Regions from separate parts of the Streptomyces sp. NPDC048644 genome, predicted to be linked through region 3. Evidence: predicted binding sites of a transcription regulator. Region 3 holds the regulator's gene; each other region holds the start of a gene.
The links. Region 3 encodes HrcA, which represses chaperone genes, less so after heat shock. Its sites were predicted from a motif close to TTNGCACTCNGNNNNNCNGAGTGCNAA; they were not measured.
Positions count from the first base shown of each region.

Region 1: groES (co-chaperone GroES) is a predicted target of HrcA. The motif match lies at 2,931-2,957, and genes of this name have one in related genera.
Region 2: groL (chaperonin GroEL) is a predicted target of HrcA. The motif match lies at 3,195-3,221, and genes of this name have one in related genera.

Region 1 covers NZ_JBICVO010000005.1:347,341-352,954, reverse strand. Annotated here, with positions in the region: gene ACGFNI_RS13985 (SAM-dependent methyltransferase) at 1-114, opposite strand, end outside; gene ACGFNI_RS13980 (polysaccharide deacetylase family protein) at 262-1,218, shown strand; gene ACGFNI_RS13975 (FtsW/RodA/SpoVE family cell cycle protein) at 1,260-2,687, opposite strand; gene groES (co-chaperone GroES) at 3,104-3,412, shown strand; gene groL (chaperonin GroEL) at 3,513-5,141, shown strand; gene ACGFNI_RS13960 (hydroxyacid dehydrogenase) at 5,231-5,614, opposite strand, start outside.
Region 2 covers NZ_JBICVO010000018.1:120,505-126,118, forward strand. Annotated here, with positions in the region: gene ACGFNI_RS30865 (glucosyl-3-phosphoglycerate synthase) at 1-338, opposite strand, end outside; SAM riboswitch class I at 511-671, shown strand; gene thrC (threonine synthase) at 688-1,980, shown strand; gene ACGFNI_RS30875 (MoaD/ThiS family protein) at 2,059-2,337, shown strand; gene ACGFNI_RS30880 (cold-shock protein) at 2,820-3,026, shown strand; gene groL (chaperonin GroEL) at 3,411-5,036, shown strand; gene ACGFNI_RS30890 (type 1 glutamine amidotransferase domain-containing protein) at 5,289-5,614, shown strand, end outside.
Region 3 covers NZ_JBICVO010000001.1:818,086-823,699, reverse strand. Annotated here, with positions in the region: gene ACGFNI_RS03735 (DUF3097 domain-containing protein) at 1-561, opposite strand, end outside; gene ACGFNI_RS03730 (MBL fold metallo-hydrolase) at 678-1,412, opposite strand; gene hrcA (heat-inducible transcriptional repressor HrcA) at 1,599-2,615, shown strand; gene dnaJ (molecular chaperone DnaJ) at 2,616-3,752, shown strand; gene ACGFNI_RS03715 (nitronate monooxygenase) at 3,986-5,080, shown strand; gene ACGFNI_RS03710 (16S rRNA (uracil(1498)-N(3))-methyltransferase) at 5,077-5,614, shown strand, end outside.

The DNA of each region.
Region 1 (5,614 bases), on a different contig from region 3:
GCGCAGCCTGGTCGCGGTGGCCAGTTCGTCGGCCGGGTCGTGGTCGTGCAGTGCGGCCAGCAGCGCCTGTCCCTCGGGGGTGAGCAGCGCGGAGAAGGAGTCGAGGTCGGTCACCCGCCCATCATCGCGTGCCGGTGCGGGGGCCGGTGTCACGGCCCGGCGGGGGGTGCCGTCCCGGCTCCGGGGGCGGTGGGCCGGTCGGTGGACCTTGCCGCGTGGCGGGCGGCGTGGCGGCGGGCGGCGCTGCCAGTATCCGGCGTTATGCATCTTGTCAGATTTTTCCGGCACAAAAGCGGGCACAGACCCGCCCGGAGCGGGACGGCATCCCGCGGGGCGCGCGGCCTGGCGGCGCTGAGCGTCCTCGGACTGCTGGCCGCAGGCTGCGGCACGGAACACTCCGGTGACCAGCAGGACAACGAACCCGCCGCACGCCGGGCCGCCCTGGCCCCGGAGGCCCGCGCGCTGCTGACCCAGGCGCGGCACGCGGAGCGGGCGCAGGCCCGCAAGGTGGCGGCGGCCAAACGCTGGGGGCTGGACGCGGTGCCGCTGGAGCCCCCCGAACCGCCGGCCGTCAAACCGGAGCTGACCACCGAGCCGTGGTTCTCGCAGGGCGGCGGCAAGGAACTGCCGCAGGCCGTCTCCCGGGTGCCCACCGACCAGAAGGTCGTCTTCCTCACCCTCGACGACGGCTACGAGAAGGACCCGGACTTCCTCCGGATGATGGACGAGCTGAAGGTCCCCTACAGCGCGTTCCTCAGCGACTACCTCGCCAAGGACGGCGCCGGCTACGCCTACTTCCGCACGGCGCAGCAGCTGGGCAACGGCGTGCACAACCACACGCTGCACCACCGCTACCTGCCAGGACTGAGCGCCGACGACCAGCGCACCGAGATCTGCGGCCAGCAGGACAACCTCACCCGCGAACTCGGCCACACGCCCCGGCTGTTCCGCCCGCCGTACGGCGACTTCACGCTTGACACCCTCAAGGCCGCGGCCTCCTGTGGCGTGCAGGCGTTCCCGCTGTGGGCCACGGAGGCGTTCCCCGACCACTTCGACTACAGCGGCGACGACCGAAAACTCCACCCGGGCGACATCATCCTGAGCCACTTCCGGGGCCGCGAGGACTGGTCGGCGACCATGCCCGACCTGGTCCGCGAGGTGCTGAACACGGCGACCCGGCAGGGGTACGCGGTGGCGCGTCTTGAGGACTACATGTAGCCAGGCGCGGGGGCGGCCGGCGCGGGCCGCCCCCCAGGCCGTCACCCGTCGCCCGGCGGGGCCGCCGCGCGCCGGCCCCTGCCGCGGCGCCGCGAGCCCCGCGCGAAGGCGCCCACCGGTTCGCGGCGCTTCTGCGCGCTGTCGCTGATCCGGATCAGCAGCGCCACCATCACCCAGTTCGCGACCAGCGACGAGCCGCCCTTGGCGAGGAACGGCAGGGCCTTGCCGGTGAGCGGGATCAGCCCGGTGACGCCGCCGCAGACGACGAAGACCTGGAGCAGCAGCGCACCGGAGAGGCCGACGGCGAGCAGCTTGCCGAAGGGGTCGCGGGCGGTCAGCCCCACCCGCATCCCGCGCTGGGCGAGCAGCGTGTAGAGCAGCAGGACGACCATCACCCCGGCCAGGCCCAGTTCCTCGCCGACGGTGGTGAGGATGAAGTCGCTGTTGCCCGCGAAGCCGATCAGCTCCGGGTGCCCCTGGCCCAGGCCGCTGCCGCCGATGCCGCCGCTGCCGAAGCTGAACAGCGCCTGCGCCGACTGGTCGGAGATCAGCCCCGGCGGTCGCTTGCCCTCGGGGAGGAAGATGTCCATGGGGTGCAGCCAGGCCATCACACGGCCCTTGACGTGCGGTTCCGCCGAGCCGACGACGGCGGCGCCGACCACGGCCATCAGCAGGCCGCACACCACCCAGCCGGTCCGCTGGGTGGCCATGTACAGCATGATCACGAAGACGCCGAAGAAGATCAGCGAGGTGCCCAGGTCCCGTTCGAAGACCAGCACCAGCAGGCTGACGACCCAGATCGTGAAGATCGGCCCGAGCTGCCTGCCGGGCGGCAGCTGGACGCCCATCACCCGGCGTCCGGTCAGGGCGAGCGCGTCGCGGTTGACCGTCAGATAGCCCGCGAAGAACACCGCGATCATCAGCTTCACGAACTCGCCCGGCTGGAGCGACAGCGGCCCGAGCAGGATCCAGCGCTTGGCGCCGAACTGGTCGGCGCCGAAGAAGGCCGGCGCCATCAGCAGCACGAGTCCGACGGCCATCGTCAGGTAGACGTAACGCTGGAGGAAGCGGTGATCGCGCAGCACTATCAGGATGCCGACGCAGACCGCCGTCCCTATCAGGGTCCACACCAACTGGCCGCTGCCCGCCGGCTGCATGTGCAGCGAGGGCCTGGCCTCGTAGGTGAGGTCGAGACGGTGCAGCAGGACCAGGCCGAGGCCGGTCAGCAGGGTGGCCAGCGGCAGGATCAGCGGGTCGGCGCGGGCCGCGAAGCGCCGTACGACCAGGTGTGGCACCAGGGCGACACCGATCATGGCGGCGGCGAAGCCGGCCAGCCCGTCGGGCAGTTCACCCTTGATCGACAGACCGGCGTACGCATAGCCGAAGACGGTGATCGCCACGGCGAACGCGAGCAGCCCGGCCTCCGTCCTGCGGCGGTCGGGTGCCTGGGCGAGCGCGGCGAAGGTCATGGTGCGCTCGGCTTCGTTCTCCTCTCCGCCCGTCGCCCGGGGCACACTCGTGGGTTCTCGCACCTGTTTCCTCCGCCATGGTTCGTCGGAGCCGCAGTCCCCGGACGGGACGGGCCTGGCTGTCGGCTCGGCAGTCGAAGAGGTAGACGAGGCGGACCTGGGCAGGGTTGCGGTGTCCGGTCCAGGTGTGTCCGGTTCGGCACCGGAACCGCCTGGTGGGCGGCGACCCGCGCAAAGGCTCGACTGGCACTCCGCTTGACCGAGTGCTAACTGCGTCATAGTGTCGGCGTTGGCACTCTCCGCAGGGGAGTGCTAAACACGGCGATGGGCTGGTCCGGCACCCGCGACGACGGATCCTCCTGGTCGCCACCTCAGACAGTTAACCCCGTGAGATCTCCGAAGGGGGAGGTCGGATCGTGACGACCGCCAGCACCAAGGTTGCCATCAAGCCGCTCGAGGACCGCATTGTGGTCCAGCCGCTCGACGCCGAGCAGACCACGGCCTCTGGCCTGGTCATTCCGGACACTGCCAAGGAGAAGCCCCAGGAGGGCGTCGTCCTGGCCGTCGGTCCGGGCCGCTTCGAGGACGGCAACCGTCTTCCGCTCGACGTTTCCGTCGGCGACGTCGTGCTCTACAGCAAGTACGGCGGCACCGAGGTGAAGTACAACAACGAGGACTACCTCGTCCTCTCGGCTCGCGACGTTCTCGCGATCGTCGAGAAGTAAGTCACCCAGCATTGCTGTGATCTGCGCCCCTGGTTCCCGTGTCTAAACAACCGGGGCAGGGGCGCAGTTCGTTGAGAGTACGACTAAGGACACGTAACTCATGGCGAAGATTCTGAAGTTCGACGAGGACGCCCGTCGCGCCCTCGAGCGCGGCGTCAACAAGCTTGCCGACACGGTGAAGGTGACGATCGGCCCCAAGGGCCGCAACGTCGTCATCGACAAGAAGTTCGGCGCGCCGACCATCACCAACGACGGCGTCACCATCGCCCGTGAGGTGGAGGTCGACGACCCCTACGAGAACCTGGGCGCCCAGCTCGTGAAGGAGGTGGCGACCAAGACCAACGACATCGCGGGTGACGGCACCACCACCGCCACCGTGCTGGCCCAGGCGCTGGTCCGCGAGGGCCTGCGCAACGTCGCCGCCGGCGCCTCCCCCGCCGCGCTGAAGAAGGGCATCGACGCCGCGGTCAAGGCCGTGTCCGACGACCTTCTCGCGACCGCCAGCCCGATCGAGGACAAGGCCGACATCGCGGCCGTCGCCGGTCTGTCCGCCCAGGACAAGCAGGTCGGCGAGCTCATCGCCGAGGCGATGGACAAGGTCGGCAAGGACGGTGTCATCACCGTCGAGGAGTCCAACACCTTCGGTCTGGAGCTGGACTTCACCGAGGGCATGGCCTTCGACAAGGGTTACCTCTCGCCCTACATGGTCACCGACCAGGAGCGTATGGAGGCCGTCCTCGAGGACCCGTACATCCTGATCCACCAGGGCAAGATCGGCTCGATCCAGGACCTGCTGCCGCTGCTGGAGAAGGTCATCCAGGCCGGCTCGTCCAAGCCGCTGCTGATCATCGCCGAGGACGTCGAGGGCGAGGCGCTCTCCACCCTCGTCGTCAACAAGATCCGCGGCACCTTCAACGCCGTGGCCGTCAAGGCCCCCGGCTTCGGCGACCGCCGCAAGGCGATGCTCGGCGACATGGCCACCCTCACCGGTGCCACCGTCATCGCCGAAGAGGTCGGCCTCAAGCTCGACCAGGCCGGTCTCGACGTGCTGGGCACCGCCCGTCGCGTGACCGTCACCAAGGACGACACCACCATCGTCGACGGTGGCGGCAACTCCGACGACGTCGCGGGCCGCGTCAACCAGATCAAGGCCGAGATCGAGTCCACCGACTCGGACTGGGACCGCGAGAAGCTCCAGGAGCGCCTCGCCAAGCTCGCCGGTGGCGTCTGCGTCATCCGCGTGGGTGCGGCCACCGAGGTCGAGCTCAAGGAGAAGAAGCACCGTCTGGAGGACGCCATCTCCGCGACCCGCGCCGCGGTCGAGGAGGGCATCGTCTCCGGTGGTGGCTCCGCCCTGGTGCACGCCGCCAAGGTGCTGGACGACTCCCTCGGCAAGGAGGGCGACGAGGCCACCGGTGTCGCCGTCGTCCGTCGCGCCGTCGTCGAGCCGCTGCGCTGGATCGCGGAGAACGCGGGCCTCGAGGGCTACGTCATCACCGCGAAGGTCGCCGAGCAGGACAAGGGCCAGGGCTTCAACGCCGCCACCGGCGAGTACGGCGACCTGGTCAAGGCCGGCGTCATCGACCCGGTGAAGGTCACCCGCTCCGCGCTGGAGAACGCCGCGTCGATCGCTTCGCTGCTGCTCACGACCGAGACCCTGGTCGTCGAGAAGCCGGCGGAGGAAGAGGCCGAGGCCGGTCACAGCCACGGCCACGGTCACTCCCACTAGTCGGCAGCGCCGATCCGGTAGTGCCTGACCGAGGCCCGGTCCCCTTCGCGGGGGCCGGGCCTCGGGTGCTTCTGACGGATCTCCCCGGCTCAGGCGGAATGGCCGAGATCCGCCGCCCGTACGGGTTCGGCGAACGGCAGGCCCCTGGTGTAGCGCTCCAGCTCGTCCAGCGCGTGGTCGGCCAGCCGGTGCAGTTCACCGCCGAGCGACCCGGCGACGTGCGGGGTCAGCAGCACGTTCGGCAGGTCGTACAACGGCGATGCGGGGTGCGGGAGTTCGGGTTCGGTGACGTCCAGGACCGCGCTGATCCGGCCGCCGCGCAGCTCGGTGACGAGCGCGGCCTCGTCGACGAGGGAGCCGCGCGCGGTGTTGACCAGCGTCGCGCCGTCCGGCAGCAGGGCGAGCTGCGCGGCGCCGAGCAGATGCCGGGTGGCGGGCAGCGCGGGCGCGTGCACGGAGACGACGCCGCTGGC
Region 2 (5,614 bases), on a different contig from region 3:
CAGAGCACCTCGCCCTTGCCGGGGAGCGCGGGCAGCCGGGGCAGGACGGTGTCACGGTGCACGACGCGCGCCCCGGCCGCCGCCGCGACCTCGGCGGTGCGGTCGGTGGAGCCGGAGTCCAGCACCACCAACTCGTCGACGAGGGGCACATCGGGCGTCATCAGGGCGGCGCGGATGGCCGCGGCGATGGTGCCGACCGTGGCCTCCTCGTCGAGTGCGGGCAGCACCACGCTGACCGTCCTGCCGGTCTGCCGCTTGGCGTCGAGCAGTTGCCCGAGCGGGCGGTCGGCAGCGGACCAGGAGCGGTGCTCAAGCCAGCGCTCCACCTCTTCCAGCACGTCTTCGACTCCTCGGTGCGCGCCGTATCAGCGGCGCATGTGATCCATCTCGCGGTTCGGACGACTATCTCAACCGTCAGGGCCTTCGGTTACAGTCTTGAACAACGCGGACGACCGTCGCATGCCGGGGTCTCCGCACCACAAACGCCTGGGATTGTGCCCAGTGCCATACCGCTCATCCAGAGGGGCAGAGGGATACGGCCCGTTGAAGCCCCGGCAACCCTCCAGCCGGTCTTGCCGCCAGGACGTGAACGTCCCGCGCGCGTGAGGCTCCCGGCTAGGGAAGGTGCCAAATCCGTCTCGTGGCGAGATGCGCCCCGAGGAAGATGAGGAGAAAGGGCCTCCCTCCATGGCTGTGCAAGCTACTGAAGTCACCGAAAACGCTCCCTCCGTCGCTCTGGGTCCTGCCGTCGCGCTCTCCTGCCGCGAATGCGGCGAGCGTTTCGACCTCGGCCCGATCTTCGCCTGTGCGACCTGTTTCGGGCCGCTCGAAGTGGCGTACGACCTGCCGAGTGGCGACCCCGAGGGGCTGCGGAAGCGGATCGAGGCCGGTCCCGACAACATCTGGCGCTATGCGCCGCTGCTGCCCGTCCCCGAGGACGTGGCCGAGAAGCCGAACCTCAACCCCGGCTTCACCAAGCTCGTCAAGGCCGACAACCTCGCCCGTGAGCTGGGTGTCACCGGCGGCCTGTACGTCAAGGACGACTCAGGCAACCCGACGCACTCCTTCAAGGACCGGGTCGTCGCCATCGCCGTGGAAGCCGCCCGCGCCTTCGGCTTCACCACCCTGTCCTGCTCCTCGACCGGCAATCTCGCCGGCGCGGTGGGCGCGGCGGCGCGCCGGGCCGGCTTCAAGTCCTGCGTCTTCATCCCGCACGACCTGGAGGCGGGCAAGGTCGTCATGGCCGCGGTCTACGGCGGCGACCTGGTCGGCATCGAGGGTAATTACGACGACGTCAACCGCTTCTGCAGCGAGCTGATCGGCGACCCGCTCGGCGAGGGCTGGGGCTTCGTCAACGTCAACCTCCGTCCGTACTACGGCGAGGGCTCCAAGACACTCGCGTACGAGATCTGCGAGCAGCTGGGGTGGCGGCTGCCGGACCAGATCGTCATTCCGATCGCGTCCGGATCGCAGCTGACGAAGATCGACAAGGGGCTGAAGGAGCTGATCGCCCTCGGCCTCGTCGAGGACCGGCCCTACAAGATCTTCGGCGCCCAGGCGGAGGGCTGCTCGCCGGTCTCGACGGCGTTCAAGGCCGGTCACGACGTGGTGCGCCCGCAGAAGCCGGACACCATCGCCAAGTCGCTGGCGATCGGCAACCCGGCCGACGGTCCCTACGTCCTGGACATCGCGCGCCGTACCGGCGGTGCGGTGGAGGATGTGAACGACGAGCAGGTCGTGGACGCGATCAAGCTGCTGGCCCGGACGGAAGGGATCTTCGCGGAGACCGCGGGCGGCGTGACCGTCGGCGTGACCAAGAAGCTCATCGATGAGGGTCTGCTCGACCCGTCCCTGACCACCGTCGTCCTGAACACCGGTGACGGCCTCAAGACGCTTGACGCCGTCGCCCCGACCACGGGCCCCACGGCCACCATCCGCCCGAGCCTGGACGCGTTCCGCTCGGCCGGTCTGGCCGGCTGACCCGTCCCGCCCGCCGCCGCTCGCCCGGCGGCCCCCGAACCCGCAGTCGTATTCCGTAGCCGTTGGAAGGCAGAACCCATGAGCGTCAAGGTCCGCATCCCCACCATCCTCCGCACGTACACCGGTGGCCAGGCCGAGGTCGCGGCCGAGGGCGCGACCCTCTCCGAGGTGATCGGCGACCTGGAGAAGAACCACCAGGGCATCGCGGCCCGTGTGCTGGACGACGCGGGCAAGCTGCGCCGCTTCGTGAACGTGTACGTCAACGACGACGACGTGCGCTTCGAGCAGGGCCTTCAGACGCCTACGCCGGACGGTGCGGGCATCTCGATCATTCCGGCGGTGGCGGGAGGCTGCTGACCGTCCGAGGGGCGCTGCCCCTCTCGGAAGGAGTGCGCCGTTCAATTCGCGCCATCCTTTCCCTTGATTGACTGGAATGGCCCCGTCCGCGGATAAGCGGACGGGGCCATTCCGAGTTGTGAAAGGGTCCTGCAAAACGCGATACCATTTCGCTGATCCCCTTCCATGCCCCCACCGCAAGCGGTTCGACGCCCATGAGATCGCGGTGAGTTGTGCGCAAAGTGTGTGCAGCATTTGCGGCTTAAGTGCGCTATGCCCGGCCCGACTTGCCCGGGAATATGGGGAGTTCAGGGCATATCGCCCCTTCCGGCGGCGTCAGAATTCTCGTCCGATTGACCTGTTGCGCTGGGCATCGGTGCAGATACATTCAGCGGCGGTCGACGCGTTCCGGCGCACACCCCACGGGCCATTCGCGGGGTGAGGTCTGACCCGGGTCCGCGGAGTGCGGTCCTGTGCAAGGGCCAGTAATAGGGGAGTTAGGCATGGCTCAGGGCACCGTCAAGTGGTTCAACGCGGAGAAGGGGTACGGCTTCATCGCGGTCGACGGTGGTGCGGATGTTTTCGTCCACTACAGCGCGATCCAGATGGACGGTTACCGCACCCTTGAGGAGGGCCAGCGGGTCGAGTTCGAGATCTCGCAGGGCCAGAAAGGGCCGCAGGCGGACATGGTCCGGGTGGCGGCCGGCTGAGGCGCCGACCGACTGCAGCATGAAGGAGGCCCGCATCCCTTCGGGGGTGCGGGCCTCCTGTCGTGCCCGGGGTGCTCCGGGGCGGGGCGTAAGCCTGACGTGGTCCACAGGCGCTTGCTCCCACCCGTCACCCGACCGCCTCCCCTCAAGGAGCCTTCGTCGAAGGCGCTTGCACTCCAGGGGGTCGAGTGCTAATCATTGGCGTTAGCACTCTCCGGGTGAGAGTGACAGTTTTGGACCGTCGGCGAGGTCCGCAGGCAGGACGGGAAGGAACCGTCCGGTGTGTGGTCCGTCCGTCGCGGGCGCCAGCGCGGTCCGGAGAAATCCGCCTCCACGCCTTCGGGCGCGGGAGGTGCCCCCTTCGTCCTGGGAGGACCACTTCACATGGCCAAGATCATCGCGTTCGACGAGGAGGCGCGGCGCGGCCTTGAGCGCGGTATGAACCAGCTCGCCGACGCCGTCAAGGTCACCCTCGGCCCCAAGGGCCGCAACGTCGTCCTTGAGAAGAAGTGGGGCGCCCCCACGATCACCAACGATGGTGTGTCCATCGCCAAGGAGATCGAGCTGGAGGACCCGTACGAGAAGATCGGCGCCGAGCTGGTCAAGGAGGTCGCGAAGAAGACGGACGACGTCGCCGGTGACGGCACGACGACCGCGACCGTCCTGGCCCAGGCGCTCGTCAAGGAGGGCCTGCGCAACGTCGCCGCCGGCGCCAACCCGATGGCGCTCAAGCGCGGCATCGAGAAGGCCGTCGAGGCCGTCTCCGCCGCTCTGCTGGAGCAGGCCAAGGACGTGGAGACCAAGGAGCAGATCGCTTCGACCGCCTCCATCTCCGCCGCTGACACCCAGATCGGCGAGCTGATCGCCGAGGCCATGGACAAGGTCGGCAAGGAAGGCGTCATCACCGTCGAGGAGTCCCAGACCTTCGGTCTGGAGCTGGAACTCACCGAGGGTATGCGCTTCGACAAGGGCTACATCTCGGCGTACTTCGCCACCGACATGGAGCGTATGGAGGCGTCGCTCGACGACCCGTACATCCTGATCGTCAACTCCAAGATCGGCAACGTCAAGGACCTGCTGCCGCTCCTGGAGAAGGTCATGCAGTCCGGCAAGGCGCTGCTGATCATCGCCGAGGACGTCGAGGGCGAGGCCCTGTCGACCCTGGTCGTCAACAAGATCCGTGGCACCTTCAAGTCCGTCGCCGTCAAGGCCCCGGGCTTCGGTGACCGCCGCAAGGCCATGCTCGGCGACATCGCCATCCTCACCGGTGGCACCGTCATCTCCGAGGAGGTCGGCCTCAAGCTGGAGAACGCCGGTCTCGACCTGCTGGGCCGCGCCCGCAAGGTCGTCATCACCAAGGACGAGACCACCATCGTCGACGGTGCCGGCGACAGCGACCAGGTCCAGGGCCGCGTGAACCAGATCCGCGCCGAGATCGAGAACTCGGACAGCGACTACGACCGCGAGAAGCTGCAGGAGCGCCTGGCGAAGCTCGCCGGCGGTGTTGCGGTCATCAAGGCCGGTGCCGCGACCGAGGTCGAGCTCAAGGAGCGCAAGCACCGCATCGAGGACGCCGTTCGCAACGCGAAGGCGGCCGTCGAGGAGGGCATCGTCGCCGGCGGTGGCGTGGCCCTGCTGCAGGCTTCCTCGGTCTTCGAGAAGCTGGAGCTTGAGGGTGACGAGGCCACCGGCGCCAACGCGGTGAAGCTGGCCCTGGAGGCCCCGCTGAAGCAGATCTCCGTCAACGGCGGCCTTGAGGGCGGCGTTGTCGTGGAGAAGGTGCGCAACCTGGCCGTCGGCCACGGTCTGAACGCCGCGACCGGCGAGTACGTCGACATGATCGCCGAGGGCATCATCGACCCGGCGAAGGTGACCCGTTCCGCGCTGCAGAACGCCGCCTCCATCGCCGCGCTGTTCCTCACCACCGAGGCCGTCATCGCCGACAAGCCGGAGAAGGCGTCCGCCGCCCCGGCCGGCGGTGGCATGCCCGGCGGTGACATGGACTTCTGATCCTCCCGAGGATCGGCAGGCCATAGCGCCGGAGTACGTACTGAAGGCGGCACCCCTTCTGGGGGGTGCCGCCTTCGGGCGTTGTACGGGTGGATCCAGGACCCAAATCCCCGGCGCGGGAGCCGGGTTGCGGCGTAAATGATCACGGTTACGGTGGAATGAGCCGCGGGTGCCGCCTGGCCTTCGCGGGGTGCTCGCGGGTATCGGCAGCTCCTTCAGCGGCTTACCGGCAGCTCGGAGAGGGAGGCCGCCATGGCCGGCACCAACCGCATCCTGGTCATCGTCACGAGCGTGGGCGAGTACGAGAAGGCCGGGTACCGTACCGGCTTGTGGCTGGGGGAGCTGACGCACTTCTACGACGTCGCCGAACAGGCCGGCTTCGCGATGACGATCGCCAGTATCGCGGGCGGCCACGTCCCGCTCGACCCGGAGAGCCTGGCCCACGACGTCCTCGCCGACCTGGGCACCGACAAGCGCTACGCCGACCGCGAGTTCATGGACAAGCTGACGGACACCGTGCCGGTCGCGGACGTCGACGTCGAGGACTTCGACGCGATCTACCTCACCGGCGGGCACGG
Region 3 (5,614 bases):
CACCGCCGCCGCGATCCGGGACTCCTTCGAGCCGGGCACGAGATGGTCGACGAGGACGCCGAGCCTGGCGTCGGGTCCTGGGGAGAAGGAACGGACGATCGCCGGGAGGTCGTCGATGCCCTCCAGGTACTCCACGACGACCCCCTCGATGCGCAGGTCGTCGCCCCACACCCGCTCCACCAGCTCCGCGTCGTGCCGGCCCTCCACGTAGATGCGGCCGGCCCGCGCGACCCGGGCGCGGGCGCCGGGGACCACGACCGAGCCGGACGCCGTACGGGCCGGAGCGCTCGGCGCGGGACGGCCCGCGGGGCGTACGAGGGTGACGACCTTGCCCTCCAGGAGGAAGCCGCGCGGCTCCATCGGGAAGACGCGGTGCTTGCCGAAGCGGTCCTCCAGGGTGACCGTCGGGCCCTGCGCCGACTTCTCGCAGCGGATCACCGCGCCGCAGAAGCCCGTGGTGACCTCCTCGACCACCAGATCGGGTTCGGCCGGCACCTCGGGGGCGGGGCGCTGCTTCTTCCAGGGCGGGGTGAGGTCGGAGCTGTAGCGCTTGCTCTGCATGGGGTCTCGGGACCTGTTCTGTGACGAAGGCGCGGGGCGCCCGGTGGGCACGGGAGGGCGGTGCGGAGGTACCGGCATCGCGGCGAGCGGTGCGGAAGATACGGGGACGGCGCCGGTCAGGCGGGGGACACGCCGAAACGGGCGGCGAGCGTGTTGCGCTGCTCACGGACGAAACGGGCATCCACGACAGCGCCGTGCCCCGGTACGTACACCGCGTCATCGCCGCCCAGGGCCAGCAGCCGGTCCAGGGCGGCGGGCCACTGCCGCACCAGCGCGTCCGGTCCCGCGGACGGTTCGCCGGACTCCTCGACCAGGTCGCCGCAGAAGACGACTTCGGGGGCGCCGGGCCGGTCAGCGGCGAGTACCGCCAGGTCGTGCGCGGTGTGGCCGGGGCCGACGTTGGCGAGCAGCACCTGCCGGCCACCGAGGTCCACGGTCAGCTCGCCGTGCACGAGATGGTGCGGGCGCACCAGCAGGTCGGCGGCGTCCGCCGCCGCGTCCGGGTCCACGCCGTGCCGCACCGCGTCGAGCCGCAGGGCGTCGCCGCCGTGCGCCAGCAGCTCGTCCATCCCCGCCGCGGCGAACACCTGCACCCCGGCGAAGGCGGCGGCGCCCAGGACGTGGTCGAAGTGCGGATGGGTCAGCGCGAGATGTGTCACGTCACGGCCGAGCACCGCGCGGACGGAGCGGCGCAGCGCGGCGCCGTCGCGCAGGGTCGCGCCGGTGTCCACGAGCAGGACGCCTTCGGTCCCCGCGATGACGCCGACGGTCTCGTCCCAGCCCGGCATCCGGCGTCTGGCGATGTGCTCACCGAGCCGTTCCCACCCGGCCTCTTCCCAAGTCGTGCGCATGCCGAGACGCTATCGGTATCGCGATAGCGTTGCCCGGCGGATCAGGGGCCGCGGTCGGTGTTCCGGGCGGGCGCCCTTGCCCCGGCCGTGCTACCCGGCCGTACACTGGAGCGGTGTTTGGCACTCGACCCGGGTGAGTGCCAGGCGGACGCGGCGGCCCGGACGGCAGGACTGGAGGTGTGCGCCATGCTCAGTGAACGCAGGCTTGAGGTGCTGCGTGCCATCGTCCAGGACTACGTCGGCACCGAGGAGCCGGTCGGCTCGAAGGCGCTGACCGAGCGCCATCAGCTGGGCGTCTCCCCGGCGACGGTCCGCAACGACATGGCTTTCCTGGAGGACGAGGGATTCATCGCCCAGCCGCACACCAGCGCGGGCCGGATCCCCACCGACAAGGGCTACCGCCTGTTCGTCGACAAGCTGGCCGGCGTCAAGCCGCTGTCCAGCCCGGAGCGCCGGGCCATCCAGAATTTCCTGGACGGCGCGGTCGACCTCGACGACGTGGTGGGCCGCACGGTCCGGCTCCTCGCGCAGCTGACCCGGCAGGTCGCGGTCGTGCAGTACCCCTCGCTGACCCGGTCGACGGTCCGGCACGTGGAGCTGCTGTCGCTGGCGCCCGCGCGGCTGATGCTCGTCCTGATCACGGACACCGGGCGGGTCGAGCAGCGGCTGATCGACTGCCAGGCGCCGTTCGGCGAGGCGTCCCTCGCCGATCTGCGGGCCCGGCTCAACAGCCGGGTGGTGGGCCGCCGGTTCGCGGATGTGCCGCAATTGGTGCAGGATCTTCCGGACTCCTTCGAGCAGGAGGACCGCGGTACCGTCTCGACGGTGCTCTCGGTGCTGCTGGAGACTTTGGTGGAGGAGACCGAGGAGCGTCTGGTGATCGGCGGGACCGCCAATCTCACGCGCTTCGGGCACGATTTCCCACTGACCATCCGGCCGGTGCTGGAAGCCCTTGAGGAGCACGTGGTGCTGCTCAAGCTGCTCGGGGAGGCCAAAGACTCGGGCATGACCGTACGTATCGGGCATGAGAATGCCCACGAAGGGCTGGCGGCCACATCGGTGGTCGCGGTCGGCTACGGTTCGGGCGACGAGGCAGTCGCCAAACTCGGCGTGGTCGGACCGACCCGCATGGACTACCCCGGAACGATGGGAGCGGTACGCGCAGTGGCACGTTACGTCGGACAGATCCTGGCGGAGTCGTAAGTGGCCACGGACTATTACACGGTCCTCGGTGTCAGCCGCGACGCCTCGCAGGACCAGATCAAGAAGGCTTTCCGGCGGCTGGCCCGTGAGCTGCACCCGGATGTGAACCCGGATCCGAAGACCCAGGAGCGGTTCAAGGAGATCAACGCCGCTTACGAGGTGCTGTCGGACCCGCAGAAGAAGCAGGTCTACGACCTCGGCGGCGACCCACTCTCGCAGGCGGGCGGCGGTGGCGGGGCCGGCGGCTTCGGCGCGGGCTTCGGCAACTTCTCCGACATCATGGACGCGTTCTTCGGTGCCTCCTCGCAGCGCGGCCCGCGCTCGCGGACCCGGCGCGGCCAGGATGCGATGATCCGGCTCGACATCGAGCTGAACGAAGCGGCCTTCGGCACGACCAAGGACATCCAGGTCGACACCGCCATCGTGTGCACCACGTGCACCGGCGAGGGCGCGGCGCCAGGCACCTCGGCGCAGACCTGCGACATGTGCCGCGGTCGCGGTGAGGTCTCGCAGGTCACCCGCTCTTTCCTCGGCCAGGTCATGACGTCGAGGCCGTGCCCGCAGTGCCAGGGCTTCGGCACGGTCGTGCCGACGCCGTGCCCCGAGTGTGCGGGCGACGGGCGGATCCGCTCGCGTCGCACCCTCACCGTGAAGATCCCGGCGGGTGTCGACAACGGCACCCGGATCCAGCTCGCGGGCGAGGGCGAGGTCGGTCCCGGCGGCGGCCCGGCCGGCGACCTCTACGTCGAGATCCACGAGCTGGCCCACTCCGTCTTCCAGCGGCGCGGTGACGACCTGCACTGCACGGTCACCATCCCGATGACCGCGGCGTCCCTGGGCACCAAGTGTCCGCTGGAGACGCTGGACGGGATGGAGGAGATCGACGTACGGCCCGGTACCCAGTCCGGCCAGTCGATCCCGCTGCACCAGCGGGGCGTGACGCATCTGCGCGGCGGCGGCCGTGGTGACCTGATCGTCCACGTCGAGGTGCTGACACCCTCCAAGCTCGACGCCGAGCAGGAAGAGCTGCTGCGGCGGCTGGCCAAGCTCCGTGGTGAAGAGCGCCCCACGGGCCAGTTTCAACCCGGACAGCAAGGACTCTTCTCGCGGTTGAAGGATGCGTTCAACGGGCGGTAGGCGCGTGTGCCGGGGGTCCGGGGGTTGTCCCCCGGACAGGCACAGCCAACCCGGACAGCAAGGACTCTTCTCGCGGTTGAAGGATGCGTTCAACGGGCGGTAGGCGCGTGTGCCGGGGGTTGCCCCCGGACAGGCACAGCCAACGGGCGGTAGGCCAACGGCTTGTGGGGTCGGGGCACGGTGTGTGCCCGACCCGGTGCGGAGCGGCGCGGTGGGCGTGGCACGATGTGGTCATGTCCACCGCGCTGACCGATTTCTGCCGCCATCCGATCGTGCAGGCCCCGATGGCCGGCGGCGTCTCCCGGCCTGAGTTGGCCGCCGCCGTCAGTGACGCCGGCGGCCTCGGTTTCCTCGCCGCCGGCTACAAAACCGCCGACGGCATGTACCAGGAGATCAAACGGCTGCGCGGGCTGACCGGCAGGCCCTTCGGCGTGAACCTCTTCATGCCGCAGCCGCCGCTCGCCGACACCGCGGCCGTCGACGTCTACCGCGACCAGCTCGCCGGTGAGGCCACCTGGTACGAGACGCCGCTCGGTGAGGTCGACGCGTGCGGCGGCTCCGACGACGGCTTCGAGGCCAAGCTGGCGATTCTGCGCGAGGATCCGGTGCCGGTCGTCTCCTTCGTCTTCGGCTGCCCCTCGCGCGCCGTGCTGGACGCGTTCGCTGCGGTCGGCACGTACACCATCGTCACCGTCACCACCCCCGCCGAGGCGCAGGCCGCGCAGTGGTCGGGCGCGGACGCGGTCTGCGTCCAGGGCATTGAGGCCGGCGGCCACCAGGGCACCCACCGCGATGACCCGCAGGCGGACGGTACGGGCGCCGGTATCGGGCTGCTCTCGCTGATCGCGCAGGTCCGCGAGGCCGTGCAGATTCCCGTCGTCGCGGCGGGCGGGCTGATGCGCGGGGCGCAGATCGCCGCCGCGCTGACCGCGGGTGCCACCCTGGTGCAGCTCGGCACCGCCTTCCTGATCACCCCGGAGTCCGGCGCGCACGAGCTGCACAAGCGGGCGCTGACCAATCCGCTGTTCACCCGCACCGAGCTGACCCGGGCGTTCACCGGCCGCCCGGCCCGCGGCCTGGCCAACCGCTTCCTGCGGGAGCACGGACCGTACGCGCCGGCCGCCTACCCGGCCGTCCACCAGCTCACCTCGGGGCTGCGCAAGGCCGCCGCGAAGGCGGGGGACGCGCAGGGCATGGCGCTGTGGGCCGGGCAGGGCCACCGGATGGCGCGGGAGCTGCCGGCCGGCGAGCTGGTGGAGCTGCTGATGTCCGAACTGGACGCGGCGCGCGGCGGGTTGGACCGGGACGGCGCGGGGGACGCGGCGTGACGGCCCCGGTCTTTCTGGTGGAGTCCCTCGCGGACATGCGGCCCGGCGGCACGCTGACGCTGACGGGCCCCGAGGGGCGGCACGCGGTGTCGGTGCGGCGGCTGCGGGTCGGCGAGGAGGTCGTGCTGACGGACGGCGCCGGGTCGGGCGCCGGGGGCACGGTCGCCGCCGTCGAGGGCAAGGACCGGCTGACGGTCGCGGTGACCGAGCTGCGCCGTGAGCCGGAGCCTGCGGTGCGGATCACCGTCGTGCAGGCGCTGCCCAAGGGCGACCGCGGCGAGTTGGCCGTGGAGACCATGACGGAGACTGGCGTGGACGCCATCGTCCCCTGGTCGGCGTCGCGTTGTGTCACCCAGTGGAAGGGTGAGCGGGCCGCGAAGTCGCTGGCGAAGTGGCGGGCCACGGCTCGCGAGGCCGGCAAGCAGTCGCGCCGGCTGGCCTTCCCCGAGGTCGCGGAGCCCTGCACGACCCGGCAGGTCGCGGAGCTGCTCGCGCAGGCGGACCTCGCCGCCGTGCTGCACGAGGAGGGCAGCG